Regions from separate parts of the Intestinimonas sp. RTP31139st1_F5_RTP31139_211217 genome, predicted to be linked through region 1. Evidence: predicted binding sites of a transcription regulator. Region 1 holds the regulator's gene; each other region holds the start of a gene.

Region 1 (5,838 bases):
GTCTACCCTCAATCCGTCGATGTGAAACATTTCCAGCCAGAAGAGGGCCGAAGAGTAGAGGAAGGAGCGGACTTCGTTCCTCCCATAGTCAAAGACACGGGTACCCCAGTCGGCGTGTTCTCCCTTGCGCAGATCGGCATATTCATAGCAGGGCTGTCCGTCAAACTCATAGAGTCCGAAGGCGTCCTTCGGGAAGTGGGCGGGTACCCAGTCCAGAATCACGCCCACACCGGCCTGGTGGAGCTGGTCGATGAGATACATCAGGTCGTCGGGTGTGCCAAAGCGGCTGGTGGCCGCAAAATATCCGGTACACTGATAGCCCCAGGAGTCGTCCAGCGGATGCTCGGTGATGGGCAACAGCTCCACATGGGTAAAACCCATCTCCTTTACATATGGGACTAAGTATTGAGCAATGTCCCGATAGGAGAGGAACTCCCCCTCCCCTGTTCTGCGCCAAGACCCCAAATGGATCTCATAGATATTCAGCGGTCTGTGGTAGACCGGGTTGTTCTTCCGGTACTCCAGCCAGGCCCCGTCCCCCCACCGGTATTCCCCCAGCTCATAGAGCTTGGAGGCCGTGCCGGGCCGGGTCTCGGCGTGGAAGGCGTAGGGATCGGCCTTGAGAAGGACGCGCCCGTCCGCGGCTTCCACCGCATACTTATAGATGTCATACCGCTGGAGCCCGGGCACAAAGGCCTCCCAGATTCCCCCGCCCAGCAGGTGCATGGGGCCCCGCTCCGCCTCCCAGCCGTTGAAGTCCCCCACTACCGACACCTTTGCCGCATGGGGCGCCCAGACCCGGAACACATAGCCCGGGATGCCTTCACGCTCCTCCTGATGGGAACCCATGTACTCCCACGCCCGAAGGGCCTCTCCGGCGGCATACTCCTTTATCATTTGCTCCGTCCGGCTGTCCGCCGGAGGGTACTTTTTTGGGCTTTCCATGGCACACGCCTCATTTCATTGGTATATTTATCCAAATTTTAAAAAAATTTTGTCTCATGTGTTGTCATTACGGCTAATTGCTTAATTTTTTTGTTCCATATATTTGTATGAATTATACAACACAAACCTTTATCCGTCAAGGCGCAGGTCGCCGCGAATCGTAAATTCTGCACATAAAGTTTCTCAGCTTTTTGTAAGATCGGCATACAGCGCCCACCAAGAGAAAGGCGCCCGCCGGGATTTTATGTCCCGGCGGGCGTCTTTATACCGCTTATCCTGCCATAAATAACTGTTTCACGAACTTTGCAAAGATTCCGGGCAGGGTCAGGCGTTCCACAGCCTGGTCGGCCACCAGGGGGATCACCTGCCGCTCCTGTCCCCCCACGGAAACCACCATCTCTCCCAGTTTCTGTCCCTGTTCCACCGGGGCCTCCACATTGTCCGTCAGTCGAAGCTCCGTGGTCACCTCATTGAGTTCATTCCGGTCCACCAGAATCCGGCTGCCCTGTCCCAGAATGGGCTGCACCTGATCCAGGGTACCCAGGGACACCTCCACTGGCGGGATGGCCGCGTCCGGCTGGATATCCAACAGGGTATAGTTGGCAAAGCCGAAGTTCAGAAGGGATTTGGCGCTTTCAAACCGCTGGGCGGAGGTGGGGGACTTCATCACCACGGCGATCAGTTCCATTCCGTCCCGCTCGGCAGTGGCGGACAGGCAGTAGAGAGCGGAGTCGGTGGAGCCGGTCTTCAGCCCCGTACAGCCCTCATAGAATCGCACCAGCTTGTTGGTGTTGGCCAGTTGGAACTGTCCGTCCCGGATGGTGTCCATCCAGATGGTGGTGTACTCCCGGATCTTGGCGTGGCCGATCAGCGCCCGACTCATCAATGCGATATCATAGGCGGAGGTGAGATGTCCCGCCGCCGGAAGGCCCGTACAGTTGAGGAAATTGGTATCCTCCATCCCCAACTCGTGGGCACGCTGGTTCATCCTCTCCACAAAGGCGGACTCACTGCCGGCCAGGTGTTCGGCCAGAGCCACGGCGGCATCGTTGCCCGACACCACGGCGACTGCCTTGAGCATGTCGTCCACCGTCATTTGCTCCCCCTCTTTGAGGTAGACCTGTGACCCTCCCATGGAGGCGGCGCGGGCGGAGACGGTAACCATATCGTCCAGCTTGAGCCGCCCCGAGTCGATGGCCTCTATCACCAGCAGCAGTGTCATCACCTTGGTCACACTGGCGGGCTCCAGCTTGTCGTGGGCGTGGTCCTCATAGAGGACGGTGCCCGTCTCCTTCTCCATCAGGACGGCGGACCCTGCCTCGGTCTCCGGAGCGCCGGTGACGGCGGCGGCGGGCAGGACCAGCAGACAGGCGCATAGAAATGCCGCGAGAATTCGTTTCATAGTTGGTCTTCTCCTCCATCATCGAAGTTACTACGAAAAGGATGTGGAGGAAGCGGGCCTTCTATACTGGAAGAAATTTTATTTCAGACACCGCCCCGCAATTGCGGCGCTGTCCCAGGGCAGAGCAGGCGGGGGCGCATCGGAGAGGCGGTCCAGGGGCCCGGCCGATCGCAAGGGAGCCCCGCGCCGGTCGGGCGCTCTCCTCTTTTCCGATACGCCCTAGAGCTCCATCTTCATCATGATATCGGAGAGCGCAAAGGCCACGTTGTCGTGGGCCTCGTAGCGGAAACCGAAGCTTTCATATACATGGAGGGCCGCTTTCAGACTGTGGTGGGAGGTGAGGACCAGGGTATGTACCCCCAGTTCCCGGGCCGCGTCGATGGTTGCACGCATCAGAGCCTTGCCGATTCCACGGTTGCGCCAGGGCGCCTTCACCCCAAATTTGAAGGGCTCCGCCACGCCGTCCCGGAAGAGCTCCAGCATCATCATTCCCACGATCTCTTCCCCCGCCCGGGCCAGAAAGATGCGCCCGCCGCCTGCCAGCACCCGTTCCGGATGCTCCAACTGTTCCAGGTCTGCCGGCTCCAGAATGTCGTTTTCCTCCAGCCAGGGCAGAGAGATCGCCAACAGCTCCGGCTTATATCGGTCCTCGTAGTCGATAATGACAAATTCCTCTGACATATGCTCCCCCACTTTCGCCGTTTTACCCATTTTACCACACTCCCCCCCTTTTGGCAATTCCGCTGGCAATCAAATCCCGCTTTTGCAAGCATAAATCCGGGATTTTTCGTTCACATTTAATTTACATCCTTTGCTATTGACTTTTTTTCCGGGTAGTGGTAGATTTACATTAGCACTCAGAGATGTTGAGTGCTAAGATTTTAAACATACTGAGATTGGAAAAGAAGGTGAGCGCGGTATGGACCTGAGCGACCGGAAGAAAAAAATCCTCCGCGCCATCATCGAAAACTATATCGAGACGGCGGAGCCTGTGGGCTCCAAGGCCGTGGCCTCCACGCCCGGCCTGAACGTCTCCTCGGCCACTGTCCGCAACGAGATGGCGGACCTGGAGGAGCTGGGCCTGCTGGAGCAGCCCCATACCTCCGCAGGGCGGATCCCCTCCCCCAAGGGCTACCGCATCTATGTCAACGAGCTGATGGACGATTACCGCCTGTCGGTCCAGGAGACCAGGCGGCTCAATGAGGCGCTTCACCTGAAGATGCGGGAGCTGGACCAGGTCATTGACCAGGCCGGGCGGGTGGTCTCCCAGCTCACCCGGTATCCCGCCTTTGCCCTGGCCGACCGGGCCAGCAAGGTCACCATCCAGCGCTTTGACCTTCTGATGGTCGCCAGCGACTCCTTCATCATCGTGGTGATGACCGATACCAATGTGGTGCGCAACCGGCTGGTCAGGCTGCCCGCCGATCTCTCGGAGGCACAGCTTCAGCTTTTGAATACCCTTTTGAACACTACCTTTACCGGTCTCACGCTGGATGAGATCACCCCTGAGCTGATGCGGGTGGCCTCCCACGCGGCCGGTGAGGCCTATGGGCTCATCTCCCTGGTGGTGTCCTTCGCCATCGACGTGCTGGAGAGCCTGGAGCAGCGCACCGTCCATACGGCGGGCATCGCCAGTCTGCTCTCCCACCCCGAGTACCAGAGTCTGGATCGGGCCGCCCCTCTCATGAGCTACCTCAGCGAGGACCAGGACGCAGGACGCTTCCCCATGCCTCAGGCCGACCCCATGGAGATTCTCATCGGGCCCGAAAACGTGGCGGACGCCCTGAAAGACACCAGTGTGGTGGTGGCAAGCTACGAGATCGGCGACGGCATGCGAGGGGTCATCGGCGTGGTGGGCCCCACCCGGATGGACTACGCCAAGATCACCGCGCGCCTTGCGTATTTCGCCTCCGGCCTCACCCGCCTCTTCGGAACGGGCGAGCTCCCTCCGGCGGACGACGGCGCCAAGGAAAAATAGGAGGAAACACCTTGAGTAAAAAGGATCAGAAAAAGGACCCCATCCAAGAGTCTCCCGCAGAACACGCACAGGCCCAGCCCTCAGCGGAGGCTGACTGTACGCCGGAGGCTGAGACTGCCCCCGATCCCCTGGTGGAGGAGCTGGAAGCCTTGAAAAACGAGCTGGCGGAAAAAGAGAGCAAATATCTGCGTCTGGCCGCTGAATATGATAACTTCCGGAAGCGGTCCCAGAAGGAGAAGGAATCCGCCTATGCCGACGCCAAAACCGACGCGGTATCCGCTTTCCTTCCCGTCTATGATAATCTGGAGCGCGCCCTCAAGCAGGAGACCTGTGACGAGGCCTACGCCAAGGGTGTGGAGATGACCATGACCGGGTTGAAGGAGATCATGACCCGGCTGGGCATCGAAGAGATTCCCGCCCTGGGGCAGCCCTTTGACCCCTCGCTTCACAACGCCGTGATGCATGTGGAGGACGAAAGCGCCGAAGAGAACACCGTCGTGGAGGTCTTTCAGGCCGGCTTCCGGCTGGGGGAAAAGGTCATCCGGTTCGCTATGGTAAAGGTGGCCAACTAGAGATGCCAGGGTCCCCCGGAACAGGCGGAAGACGCCGTTCCAGTTGAATTTGTAAAGCCAATTTCTTTATTATTGGAGGAATTTATTATGTCTAAGATTATCGGTATCGACCTGGGTACGACCAACTCCTGCGTGGCTGTTATGGAGGGCGGCGAGCCCGTTGTCATCGCCAACGCAGAGGGCAACCGTACCACCCCGTCCGTGGTGGCCTTCTCCAAGGACGGCGAGCGGATGGTGGGCCAAGTGGCAAAGCGCCAGGCCATCACCAACCCCGACCGCACTATTATGTCCATCAAGCGCGAGATGGGCACCAACCACAAGGTAAACATCGACGGCAAGGCCTACACACCCCAGGAGATTTCCGCCATGATCCTGCAGAAGCTGAAGGCGGACGCCGAGGCCTATCTGGGCCAGAGCGTCACCGAGGCCGTCATCACCGTCCCCGCCTACTTCAATGACGCCCAGCGCCAGGCCACCAAGGATGCCGGCAAGATCGCCGGCCTGGACGTGAAACGGATCATCAACGAGCCCACTGCCGCCGCCGTGGCGTACGGCGTGGACAAGGAGAAGCAGGATCAGAAGATCATGGTCTACGACCTGGGCGGCGGCACCTTCGACGTGTCCATCCTGGAAATCGGCGACGGCGTCATCGAGGTGCTGTCCACCTCCGGCGACACCCATCTGGGCGGCGACGACTTCGACCAGGCCGTGATGGACTGGATGGTAGCTGAGTTCAAGAGCTCCAACGGCATCGACCTCTCCAGCGACAAAGTGGCCATGCAGCGGCTGAAGGAGGCCGCCGAGAAGGCCAAGATCGAGCTCTCCGGCGTCACCTCCACCGCCATTAACCTCCCCTATATCACCGCCGACGCCACCGGCCCCAAGCACCTGGATCTGACCCTCACCAGGGCCAAGTTCGACCAGCTCACCGCCTCCCTGGT
Region 2 (5,838 bases), on a different contig from region 1:
GAACCGCCGGACGGCTGAGGGGCGGAAGACGTTACCGCACAGCGGCTTTCCTGCGGCTGGCGATCTCCAGCTGACGGATCACATATACGGAATCGGTAACGACCTCCACCGGCTTGGAAAAATCCAGCGTAAAAAGGCCCAGGAAGGACTTGGCGTCCACCAGAATATTGCTCTGGGGAGCGCGGAGCAGCACCTGCTCATCCACCGTCTGCGCCATGCGCTGCAGTCCTGCAATCTCAGCAATGGAATCAAACTTTGTCTCAATGACCATATAGGGCACCTCCTTGTGACACGCTGAGTATAACACGGGGGGCATGGGGGCGCAATGGGCAGGATAACTAAAGTTAGAAATAAGAAATGCTTTCGTTTGAAGCTATTTTTGGTGTGCAAAGTAAATTATACAGAAAACAAATTGGTAGCACCATTTATTTTGTGCAAATTGATAAAAGTCCCCGGGGCGGTAATAGGCCGCCCTGGGGACCCGGGTAACATTCTTTTATTGCATCAGAGAACAGACCAGCTCCGTATAAGCGGCGGGGTCTTCCAGTGGGAGTCCGGCGATAAGAAGGGCCTGATCATAGAGAAGCTCGGCATAGGTCCTGGCCCGCTCCTTGTCCCCCTCCAGAGCGGCGCGGAGGGCGGCAAAGGCGCCGGAGTCGGGGTTGAGCTCCAGTACCCGGCCTGCCTTCATCTCCTTGGCGGCCTGGGGATCCACACGCTGGAAATACTTCTCCATTTCCAGGGATACGGGGCCGTCGGCGCTCATGCAGACGGGGGCGGACTTGAGGATCTTGGAGATGCGGACCTCCTTGATCCTCTCGCCCAGGGTCTCCTTGACGAAGTCCAGCACATCCTTGTTTTCCTCGGCCTTTTTTTCGGCCTGGGCCTTCTCTTCGTCGCTCTCAGGGAGGGCGTCGTCGTCGCAGACGTTCTTGAAGGGCTTGCCGTCCCACTCGGAGAGGGTGTTCATGACAAACTCGTCCACCTCGTCAGTGAGGTAGAGGATCTCATACCCCTTGTCCAGCACGCGCTCGGCCTGAGGTAGCTTGGCGGCCTTCTCCACGCTCTCGGCGCAGAGGAAGTAGATGGATGGCTGGTCCTCCGCCATGCGCGCTGCGTACTCGGCCAGGGAGGTATTCTTGCCCTCGCGGGAGGACCAGAAGAGGAGCAGATCCTTGAGCATATCCTTATGGGCGCCGTAGTCGGAGACCACGCCGTACTTGAGCTGACGGCCGAAGGCGGAATAGAACTGCTCATATTTTTCACGGTCGTCTTTCTGGAGCTTCAGAAGTTCGGCCTTCACTTTCTTCTCCAGGTTGCCGGAGATGACCTGGAGGACCCGGGTATGCTGGAGCATCTCACGGGAGATGTTGAGGGAGAGGTCGGGGGAGTCCACCACGCCCCGGATGAAACTGAAGTGGTCGGGGACCAGGTCGGCGCACCGGTCCATGATGAGCACGCCGGAGGAGTAGAGCTGGAGGCCCTTTTCATAGTCGCGGCTGTAGTAGTTGAAGGGTGCGTGAGCGGGAATGAACAGGAGGGCCTTGTACTCCACCTGTCCCTCGGCGGACACGTGGACGACCGCCAGGGGGTCTTCCCAGTCGCCGAACTTCTCCTTATAAAACGTGTTGTACTCCTCGGTCGTCACCTCGCTCTTGGGGCGCTGCCACAGGGGCACCATGGAATTGAGGGTCTCCCACTCCTTCACCGTCTCATACTCGGGCTTGTAATCCTCCCCGGCATCCTCCGGCTTGGGCTTCATGTGGGAATGCTCCATCTCCATGACGATGGGGTAGTGGATATAGTCGGAATACTTTTTTACCAAGCTGTCCAGCCGGTACTGCTGGAGGTACTGGTCGTAGTCATCGTCCTCGGTGTCGGGCTTGATGTGGAGGATCACGTCGGTACCGGCAGCCTCCCGCTCGCAGAGGGTCATGGTGTAGCCGTCGGCCCCGGCGGATTCCCACTTCCAGGCCTCGTCGCTGCCGTAGGCTCTGGAGATCACCGTCACCTGGTCGGCCACCATGAAGGCGGAGTAGAAGCCCACGCCGAACTGGCCGATGATGTCGGCCACGTCCTGGTTTTCCCCCTCCTTGGCGGCCATCTCCTGCTTGAACTGGAGAGAGCCGCTGCGGGCGATGGTGCCCAAATTCTGCTCCATCTCGTCCCGGGTCATGCCGATGCCGTTGTCACAGACGGTGAGGGTGCGCGCGTCCCGGTCCGGGATCAGGGTGATCTTGAAGTCGGAGCGGGAGAGTCCCACCTGATCGTCGGTGAGGGACCGGTAGGCCAGCTTGTCCACCGCGTCGCTGGCGTTGGAGATGAGCTCCCGGAGGAAAATCTCCTTGTGGGTATAGATGGAGTTGATCATCAGATCCAAAAGCCGCTTGGATTCCGCCTTGAACTGTTTCTTTGCCATAAGTCAAGCCTCCGTATGAAAAAGATAAGAGAATAAAAAACGATAGTTTAGCACTCTTTCTCTTGGAGTGCTAAACTATCATAATCCTTCGTATAGAAAATTGCAAGAGGGTTCAAGAATTGTTTACAAATTATCCCGCTGCGGTGATGGAGAAGGTCTGGCGGAAGGTCTGCGTCTGCCCCTCGATGGGAAGCAGGTAGTGCTCGCCGACCGCCTCATAGCCGCTGTAGTCCACCCGGTTGGTGATGGTGAGACCGTATCTGGTGAAGGAGAAATCCTCAAAGCTTCCGCCGAACTGGGACGTTGTATCACGGCTGGCAAAATACCAGTTGTGAAGCCCCACTTCGGGCTGAGCGGGCAGGAGGGCGAGCAGGGAGAACAGTGCCAGGCTGTCGTTGGAGTTCAGAAAGGAGGGCGCGGCGCTGGTGGTAAAGGACACGCCGGTGACCACGCCGTCCTCCAGCGTGTACTGAAGGGCGGGAGGGGGATCGGACAGGCCGATGGAATAGGTGCCTGCCGGCGCGACCTTCACCCAGCCGCCGTCAGCGTCCAGCACGTAGGTCTCAGCCCCGCCGTACCGGCGCAGGGCGGCGTTGTAGTTTCGGGAGAACTCCGCTACGGTCAGGGGGTGGCGTACCGGCGGGACCAGGACATGGAGGCCCAGCAGCAGGGATACGGCCAGAAGGGCGGCCTCCGCGCCCAGAAAACCCACCCACCGCACCGGGCGCAGGTCCCGGATGGTGTAAGCGCACGTCTCTTCCCAGAGGAGGACTTCGCCCTCCTCAAGGGCACGCATGCTTTTATAATTGCGGTAGAGCGCATAAAAGGGGATGCCCCAGCCCTCGCCCCGCCCAAATAGGGCGGACAGCCGCCCAAAGGCCTGGGAAAAGGTGAGCTTGCCCCCGTCGGCGTTCCGGACGGCCAGACCGAAAAGCCACTTGCCCGGGGTAAATCCCCAGGTGCTCAGCAGCAGAGGCTCCAACAGGAATTGAACGCCCCAGGTAAGATAGGCCATCAGCAGGTCCCACATCAGCCCGTCTCCCGCAGTGGTCCGAAAACCCAGGGCCAGCACGGCGTCCAGCAGCAGGCGGCACAGGCTGAAGTCCAGCGAGCGGGCAAAGAAGCGCCGCCAGGGGTGGTTGACGGTAGGGAGGGCGTCCCGTTCCACGCTTTGGAACCGGACACCGCCCTGCTCCAGCCGGACCATTTCCTCCAAATATTTTCCCGCATTCAGATCCCGGTACTGGACCCCGTCGGCCTCCATGGTGCGGCACAGGGCGCGGGCCGCATCCAGGTCGTCGGCCTGGCGCTGGAGACGGGCTTCCTGCTGCCGGAGGGCGGCGGGCAGGTCCAGCGCGCCCGTCTGCATGGCCCTGATGTCCTCCAGGGAGAACTGGAGCTGGCGGAGGAGCTTGATCCGGCGCAGGATGTCCAGATCGGACCCGGTATAGTCCCGGTAGCCGTTTTCACTGCGGGCGGGGGAGAGCAGCCCCTCTTTTTCATAAAAACGGATGTTGGCCCGGGTCATGCCCAGAGCCGTTTCCAACTGGCCGATGTTCATGGATACACCTCCTGACAGGCTCAGTATAAAGGGTGAAGGGGGTTTACAGTCAAGCCTTTTTCGTAAAAAAGCAGCAAAAACCCGGGCGCCACAGCAGAGGCGCCCGGGTTTTCTCAGAGATGGATGGGCGGCAGGGCGGCGCACAGGGCGTCCGCCATCAGGCGGTGCCCCTCCCGGTTGGGGTGGAGGCCGTCCAGATACAGCCGCATGCCCTCCGGCGGCGCAAAGGCCGGCAGGGAGAAGTCCACGGTCTGTATGCGGAAGATCCCGGCAAAGCGGAGCAGCCAGTCCCGGTAGGCACGGAACACCGGCTCCAGCGCGAAGAAATCCGTCAGCTCGGTCCAGGGGGGTGGGACCAGGGCGGGAGAAAGGGGGATGGGCAGGCCCAGCATAGGGCGGATGCCAGCGGCGACCGACTGGTGGACCAGGGCGCCGAGATCAGCCCTGGCCCGCAGGTCGCTGCCGGTGAGAAAGATATCGTTGGCGCCGCCCATGATGAGCACACGGTCCGGCCTCTCATTCAGCACATCCCGGCCAAAACGGGAGAGCATACCGCCCGCCGTGTCGCCGGTGATCCCCCGGTTCACCAGCGTATGGCCCGTCCGCTCCGCGCACAGGCTGACCCAGCAGTCCCTTCGGGGGACGCCGTAGCCATAGGTCAGGCTGTCCCCAAGGCAGACCAGCTTCATGTTACCGCTTCAGCGCCAGGGCGGCCCGGACCTTCTCCACGATGCCCACGGCGGTGAGGCCATAGGCCTCTAGGACCTCGGCGGCCTTGCCCGAACGACCGAACTCATCGTTCACGCCGTGGCGCACCACCGGCACCGGGTACACGCCGGCGAGATAGTCGGCCACGGCGGAGCCGAGACCGCCGATGATATTGTGCTCCTCCGTGGTGACAATGGCTCCGGTCTCCTTGGCGGCCTTGAGGACCAGGGCCTCGTCCAACGGCTTGACGGTGTGCATATCGATGACGCGGGCGTCCACCCCTTCGCCTTTCAGGAGGTCGGCGGCCTTCAGGGCCTCCTGGACCATACCGCCCACGGCGACGATGGTCACGTCGCCGCCGTCCCGAAGCACCGCGCCCTCGCCCAACTTGAAGGCGTAGCCGGGCAGGGAGGAGGTGACATCCTCCACGGCGGCCCGGCCAAGACGCAGGTAGGCGGGACCGTCATACTCCACCAGGGCCTGGACGGCCTGACGCATCTCATTGGCGTCGCAAGGGCAGCAGACCACCATACCGGGGATGCTCCGCATGGTGGCGAAGTCCTCGCAGCACTGGTGGGTGGCGCCGTCCTCTCCTACGGAGAGCCCTCCGTGAGACCCCACCACCTTTACATTCAGATGGGGATAGGCGATGGAATTGCGGACCTGCTCGAAGGCCCGCCCGGCGGCAAACATGGCGAAGGTGGAGGCAAAAGGCTTCTTGCCGCAGGTGGCGAGGCCCGCCGCCACGCCCATCATGTTGGCCTCGGCAATGCCCATGTTGAGGAAGCGCGCGGGGTAGGTCTGGGAAAATTTCTTGGTCATGGTGGCACTGGACAGATCGGCGTCCAGGACGACCAGCTCGGGGTGCGCTGCAGCAAGCTCCACAATGGCGTCGCCATAGGCGGCGCGGGTCGCGATCTTATCAGCCATGTCAGTTCGCCTCCAATTCCGCCAGGGCGCGCTCCAGCTCCGCCTTGGCGATCTCATACTGCTCGTCGTTGGGGGCCTTTCCGTGCCATCCCGCGTTGTTCTCCATGTAGGACACGCCCTTGCCCTTGATCGTGCGAGCCAGGATCACGGTGGGCTTGTCCTTACAGGCGGCTGCCTGCTCCAGCGCGGCGGCGATGGCGGCATAGTCGTGGCCGTCCAC
Region 3 (5,838 bases), on a different contig from region 1:
TGACCGACGTACGCCCGGAAAATGGTCGGGTCCTCTGCGGGGCCCGTGCGGCGGACATTCCCCGCCTCAATCTGAATCTTCGCACCGGAGAACGGGTGCTCCTCGTGCTGGGCTCCTTCCCCGCCGGGGACTTCGATGCCCTTTTCGAGGGGACCCGCGCCCTCCCCTGGGAGGATCTCATCCCCCGGAACGGGGCCTTCCCGGTGAAGGGCCACTGTCTCAACTCCGCCCTCCACGCTGTTCCCGCCTGTCAAGCTATCATTAAAAAGGCCGTGGCGGCCCGGCTGGGCGGCGCTTATGGATTGGACAAGCTGCCCGAGACCGGCCCGCTCTATCAGATCCAGTTCTCCCTTATGAAGGACACCGCCGTCCTCATGCTGGACACCACTGGCCCCGGCCTCCACAAACGGGGCTATCGGGCGGTGGGCGTCACGGCGCCTCTGCGGGAGACTCTGGCCGCCGCCATGGTGCTCCTCTCCAAATACCGGGGCCGCGATCCTTTCTGCGACCCCTTTTGCGGTTCCGGCACCATTGCCATCGAGGCCGCCCTCATCGCCAAAAACCGCGCTCCCGGCCTGGACCGCTCCTTTTCCGCACAGAAGTGGGGCTTTCTTCCCCCTGGGGCCTGGATGGACGCCGCAGACGAGGCCATGGACCGGGAATTTGACGGGTCCTACGACATCTGGGGCGGGGATATCGACCCCAAGGCGGTGTCCATCGCCCGTTCCAACGCTGAAAAGGCCGGCGTGGAGGATCTGGTCCGCTTCGAGGTGGCGGACGCCCTCCGGTTCCGCCGTGAGGCCCCCTACGGCCGGCTCGTCACCAACCCGCCCTACGGCGAGCGTATCCTGGAGAAGCGGGAGGCTGAGGAGCTCTATCGGGAATTCGGCCAGGCCTTCCGCTCTCTGCCCGACGGCTGGACCCTGTCCCTGCTCTCGTCCCACACGGAGTTTGAGCGCACCTTCGGCCGCACTGCCGATAAAAGGCGCAAATTATACAACGGTATGATAAAATGCGATCTGTTCCTGTACGGAAAGCGAGGCGTACGATATGAGAAAGGCAAAAAGTAATCCGGGCCGCAAGCTGGCCGCTCTGGTCCTCTCCTGCGCTGCGGTGATTTCCGCCGCCGTCGCGGCCCCTATCGTATACGGTTACCAGGAGGGCCTGGCCCAGGCGACAGAGAACGGCCTGTGGGGCTTTGTAGACACCACCGGCAGCGTCGTCGTCCCCATCCGCTATCAGTCGGTCCTGGACTTCACGCTGGGCACCGCCCTGGTCCGCACAAACAATAAAATGGGGCTCATCCGCCAGGACGGCGCCTATCTGCTCCAGCCGGAGTACGACACGCTGGAGAACTTGGGCTACGGGCTGTATCTGGCCCAGAAAGGGGACCAATGGGGCGTGGTGAGCATCCTCGCTTTCCCCGACGGCCAGGGGGGCGAGACATGGGAATTTTATCCCATCGCCTACGATGCCGTCCGGGTGGACCGGGTAGACGGGCTGGATGTTCTGGTCTTCGCCACCGGCGGCGTGGACACGATGGTGTCCCTCTCCAGTCTCCCCTCCCTCATGGCCCAGCGGCAGGTACCTTCCGCCCAGTTCCCGCTGATCAAGGGCCGCCTTCCCTCCTTCTCCGATGTGGGGCCCAGGGACTGGTTCGCCGTATGGGTGGATATCGCCTACAATGTCAGCCTGATGCAGGGTACCGGAAACGGCGCCTTCTCCCCCAACCAGACTCTGACGGTGGCGGAAGCCCTAAAGCTGGCTGCTTTCATGGAGAGCCAGTCCAAGGGGGACAGCTTCCACCTCCAGCCCATCACCGGGACCCCTTGGTATCGCTCTTCTGTCGCCTATTGTGAGGCCAGCGGCGTGATCTCCCCGGGTGAGTTCGACGACTACGAACGCCCCGTTACCCGGGCCGAGATGGCGCGCATCTTTGCCGCCACCACACTGGGCCGCAGCATACCCGAGCGCAACAGCCTGGCGCAGGTCAAGGCATCCGTTCCCGATGTAAAGGCCGGGGATTACGCCGCCGACGCCATTTTCAGCCTGTATGCCAAAGGGATCCTCTCCGGCACCGACGCCGGCCTCACCTTCCGGCCCGCCGACAGCCTCACCCGCGCTGAGGCCGCCGCCATCGTCTCTCGTATGGCCCGTGCCGAGCAGCGCATCACCTTGTGGCCCTCCGCCTACCGCAGCGCCGCGGCCGACACCGCGCCGGAGTCCGCCCCGGCGGTGACAGCGTAACTCTTCCATACATATTTCACGCTCCATTTCCAACACGAAAGGAAGACAAGCCATGAAGCATCTCTTCCTCGTCAACCCCGCCGCCGGGAAGAGGGGCAGCACGGAGGCGTTGCTCCGCCGGGTGGAGGAGGCCTTTTCCCCGCTGGGCCTGGAGCACGAGGTGGTCCTCACCTCTTCCGCAGGAGACGCGGAACAGCTCGCCCGGCGGGCGGCCTGTTCCGGCGGCCCGGTGCGCATCTACGCCTGCGGCGGGGACGGGACCCTCAACGAAGTGGTCAATGGCGCGGCTGGCTACCCCAACGCGGCCGTCACCAATGTGCCGAAGGGGACCGGCAATGACTTTCTGAGGATTTTCGGTGCCAATTACGCCGCCCGTTTCTCCGATCTGGCCGCCCTGTCCAGGGGACCCCAGGCCGCCTTTGATCTGATGGACTGCAACGGTAAGCTGGGCATCGGCGTGATCTGTGCCGGCGTGGACTCCCGGGTGGCCGCCGACGTCCACCGCTATAAGCGCCTCCCGCTGGTCACGGGCCCCGGTGCCTACCTCCTCTCCCTGGGGGTTAACGTCCTCCTCACCGACATCGCCCGCCCCACCGTGGTCCAGGCGGGCCTGGACCGCCTGGAGGAGGAGACCTCTATCATCTGCATCTGCAACGGCCGCTATTATGGCGGCGGATTCATGCCTGTGGGGGACGCACAGCCCGACGACGGCGTGCTGGATATGGTCGTGGTACCCCGGGTGAGCCGCTTTACCTTTTTCCGGCTGGTGGGAGCGTATGCCAAGGGCCGTTATCGCAGCTACCCCGAGGTCATCCGCCACTTCCACGGTCCCGCCTTCTCTTTTTCCTCCCCCGAAGAGCTGGTAGCGGTGATAGACGGCGAAGTGATGCGCGCCAAGTCCTTTACTGTCCGGATCTCAGAGCGCAAGGTCGCCTTTTTCTACCCAGGCGATTTGGATTACCGCGGCGAAAACTAGCACTCTCCCGTTCCGTTTGTGAACAAAAGATGAATTTTTAAAAAATCAACCCCTGTTTTTAAAAAATAGGGGTTGATTTTTTTGGCAAGTCGAGGTATTATCATACTCGAAGTTAGCACTCATATAATTCGAGTGCTAACCCCTTAAATTTGCTAAACACAAAACACATATAAGGAGGAACCTCAAATGAAGCTCAAACCCCTTGCAGATCGAGTCATCATCAAGATGGTGGAGGCCGAGGAGACCACCAAGAGCGGTATCATCCTGACCGGCGCCGCCAAGGAGAAGCCGGAAGTGGCCGAAGTCATCGAAGTGGGCCCCGGCGGAATGGTGGACGGCAAGGAAGTCAAGATGGTGGTCAAGAAGGGCCAGAAGGTCATCACCAGTAAATACGCCGGCACCGAGGTCAAGGTGGACGGCGAGGAGTACACCATCGTGCGCCAGAGCGACATCCTGGCCGTTGTCGAGTAAGCTTTCGTTTTGATCCCAGCATCATATTACAATTTGGAGGTAATACGCTATGTCCAAGCAGATTCTCTACGGCGAGGACGCCCGCCGCGCCCTGGAGCGCGGCGTCAACACCCTGGCCGATACCGTTAAGATCACCCTGGGCCCCAAGGGCCGCAACGTCGTGCTCGACAAGAAGTTCGGCACCCCCCTCATCACCAATGACGGCGTGACCATCGCCAAGGAGATCGAGCTGCCCGATCCCTTTGAGAACATGGGCGCCCAGATCGTCAAGGAAGTCTCCACCAAGACCAACGACGTGGCCGGCGACGGCACCACTACCGCCACCCTGCTGGCCCAGGCCATTATTCGCGAGGGCCTGAAGAATCTGGCTGCCGGCGCCAACCCTATGATCATGAAGAAGGGGATCGCCAGCGCCACCGCCGCCGCCGTGGCCGCCATCAAGGAGAACTCCAAGCCCGTCAACGGCACCGAGGACATCGCCCGCGTGGGCGCCGTCTCTTCCGGCGATGAGACCATCGGCAAGCTGATTGCCGAGGCCATGGAAAAGGTCTCCGCCGACGGCGTCATCACCGTTGAGGAGTCCAAGACCGCCGAGACCTACAGCGAGGTCGTCGAGGGCATGCAGTTCGACCGCGGCTATATCGCCCCCTATATGGTCACCGACACCGAGAAGATGGAGGCCGTTCTGGATGACGCCGCCATCCTCATCACCGACAAGAAGATCTCCAACATCCAGGAGCTGCTGCCCATTCTGGAGCAGGTGGTCCAGTCCGGCAAGAAGCTGCTGATCGTGGCGGAGGATGTGGAGGGCGACGCCCTGAGCACCCTGATCGTCAACAAGCTGCGCGGTACCCTGAACGTCTGCTGCGTGAAGGCGCCCGGCTTCGGCGACCGCCGCAAGGAGATGCTCCAGGATATGGCCATCCTCACCGGCGGCACCGTCATTTCCTCCGACCTGGGCTATGAGCTCAAGGAGGCCACTGCCGATATGCTGGGCCATGCCCGCCAGGTCAAGGTGACCAAGGACAACACCATCATCGTGGACGGCTCCGGCGAGAGCAAGGCCATTAAGGACCGTGTCGCCCAGATCCGCAGCCAGATCGAAGTCACCACTTCCGATTATGACCGTGAGAAGCTCCAGGAGCGTCTGGCCAAGCTGGCCGGCGGCGTGGCCATCATCCGTGTGGGCGCCGCCACCGAGTCCGAGATGAAGGAGAAGAAGCTCCGCATCGAGGACGCCCTGAACGCCACCCGCGCCGCCGTGGAAGAGGGTATCGTGGCCGGAGGCGGTACCGCCTATGTCAACGCCATTCCCGCTGTGGAGAAGCTGCTCAAGACCGCCGAGGGCGACGAGAAGACCGGCGTGGCCATCGTTGCCAAGGCCCTGACCGAGCCCATGCGTCAAATCTCTGCCAACGCCGGCATCGACGGCTCTGTGGTGCTGGAGAAGGTCAAGAACAGCAAGAAGGTGGGCTACGGCTTCAACGCCCTGAGCGAGACCTACGTGGATATGATCTCCGCCGGTATCGTGGACCCCACCAAGGTGACCCGCTCCGCGCTGGAGAACGCCGCCTCCGTGGCTGGCGTGCTGCTGACCACCGAGTCCCTGGTCACCGATAAGCCCGAACCCCCTGCGCCTGCCGCTCCCGCTGCCCCCGACATGGGCGGCATGTACTAAGAGATAGCCGCTGACCCTTGAAATTTCTGGATTTTCCGTAAGTGGTGTGGCTGATTTACACCAAATTTACACCAATTCAGCGCTTAATAGGTAAATACAACCGCCGCTCACGCTAAAGTGAGCGGCGGTTATTCTTCTTTTAGCATTCTTTTGCGCTATCAAGATAATCTAGAATTTGTCCATTCAAACTCTTACGAATTTCTCGCCAGTTAGGAAGGTACTTGTCCATAAGTGTGGCAAACTTCTCATTATGGCTCTTTTCAATTAAATGCATTAGCTCATGTACAATGACATATTCCAAGCACTCTGGTGTCTTTTTTGCCAACTGAAGATTGAACCATACCTTTCGCGTTTTCACATTGCAGGTGCCCCATCGGGTAGTCATATTTTTTATCTGCCATCCATCTGGGTGGAGATCTGAAATTTGTTCCCATTTGGGCAGAACACGCTCGATCTCCGCCTTAAG

The links. The regulator HrcA, encoded in region 1, represses chaperone genes, less so after heat shock. The targets are predictions, from matches to a motif close to TGTTAGCACTCNNNNNNNNNGAGTGCTAACA.
Region 2: a site for HrcA is predicted at 2,465-2,495, ahead of htpG (molecular chaperone HtpG). Genes of this name have one in related genera too.
Region 3: a site for HrcA is predicted at 3,334-3,364, ahead of ABUA09_RS09855 (co-chaperone GroES). Genes of this name have one in related genera too.

The regions. Positions count from the first base shown of each region.
Region 1 is NZ_JBCOAQ010000018.1:36,065-41,902, reverse strand. It holds gene glgB (1,4-alpha-glucan branching protein GlgB) at 1-945, opposite strand, end outside; gene ABUA09_RS11610 (D-alanyl-D-alanine carboxypeptidase family protein) at 1,217-2,347, opposite strand; gene ABUA09_RS11605 (GNAT family N-acetyltransferase) at 2,567-3,058, opposite strand; gene hrcA (heat-inducible transcriptional repressor HrcA) at 3,267-4,325, shown strand; gene grpE (nucleotide exchange factor GrpE) at 4,337-4,897, shown strand; gene dnaK (molecular chaperone DnaK) at 4,985-5,838, shown strand, end outside.
Region 2 is NZ_JBCOAQ010000021.1:46,712-52,549, reverse strand. It holds gene ABUA09_RS12425 (hypothetical protein) at 32-271, opposite strand; gene htpG (molecular chaperone HtpG) at 497-2,419, opposite strand; gene ABUA09_RS12415 (MerR family transcriptional regulator) at 2,550-3,980, opposite strand; gene ABUA09_RS12410 (GDSL-type esterase/lipase family protein) at 4,094-4,669, opposite strand; gene ABUA09_RS12405 (transketolase family protein) at 4,671-5,618, opposite strand; gene ABUA09_RS12400 (transketolase) at 5,620-5,838, opposite strand, start outside.
Region 3 is NZ_JBCOAQ010000013.1:22,965-28,802, forward strand. It holds gene ABUA09_RS09840 (THUMP domain-containing class I SAM-dependent RNA methyltransferase) at 1-1,070, shown strand, start outside; gene ABUA09_RS09845 (WG repeat-containing protein) at 1,051-2,247, shown strand; gene ABUA09_RS09850 (diacylglycerol/lipid kinase family protein) at 2,300-3,223, shown strand; gene ABUA09_RS09855 (co-chaperone GroES) at 3,410-3,694, shown strand; gene groL (chaperonin GroEL) at 3,744-5,372, shown strand; gene ABUA09_RS09865 (M48 family metallopeptidase) at 5,512-5,838, opposite strand, start outside.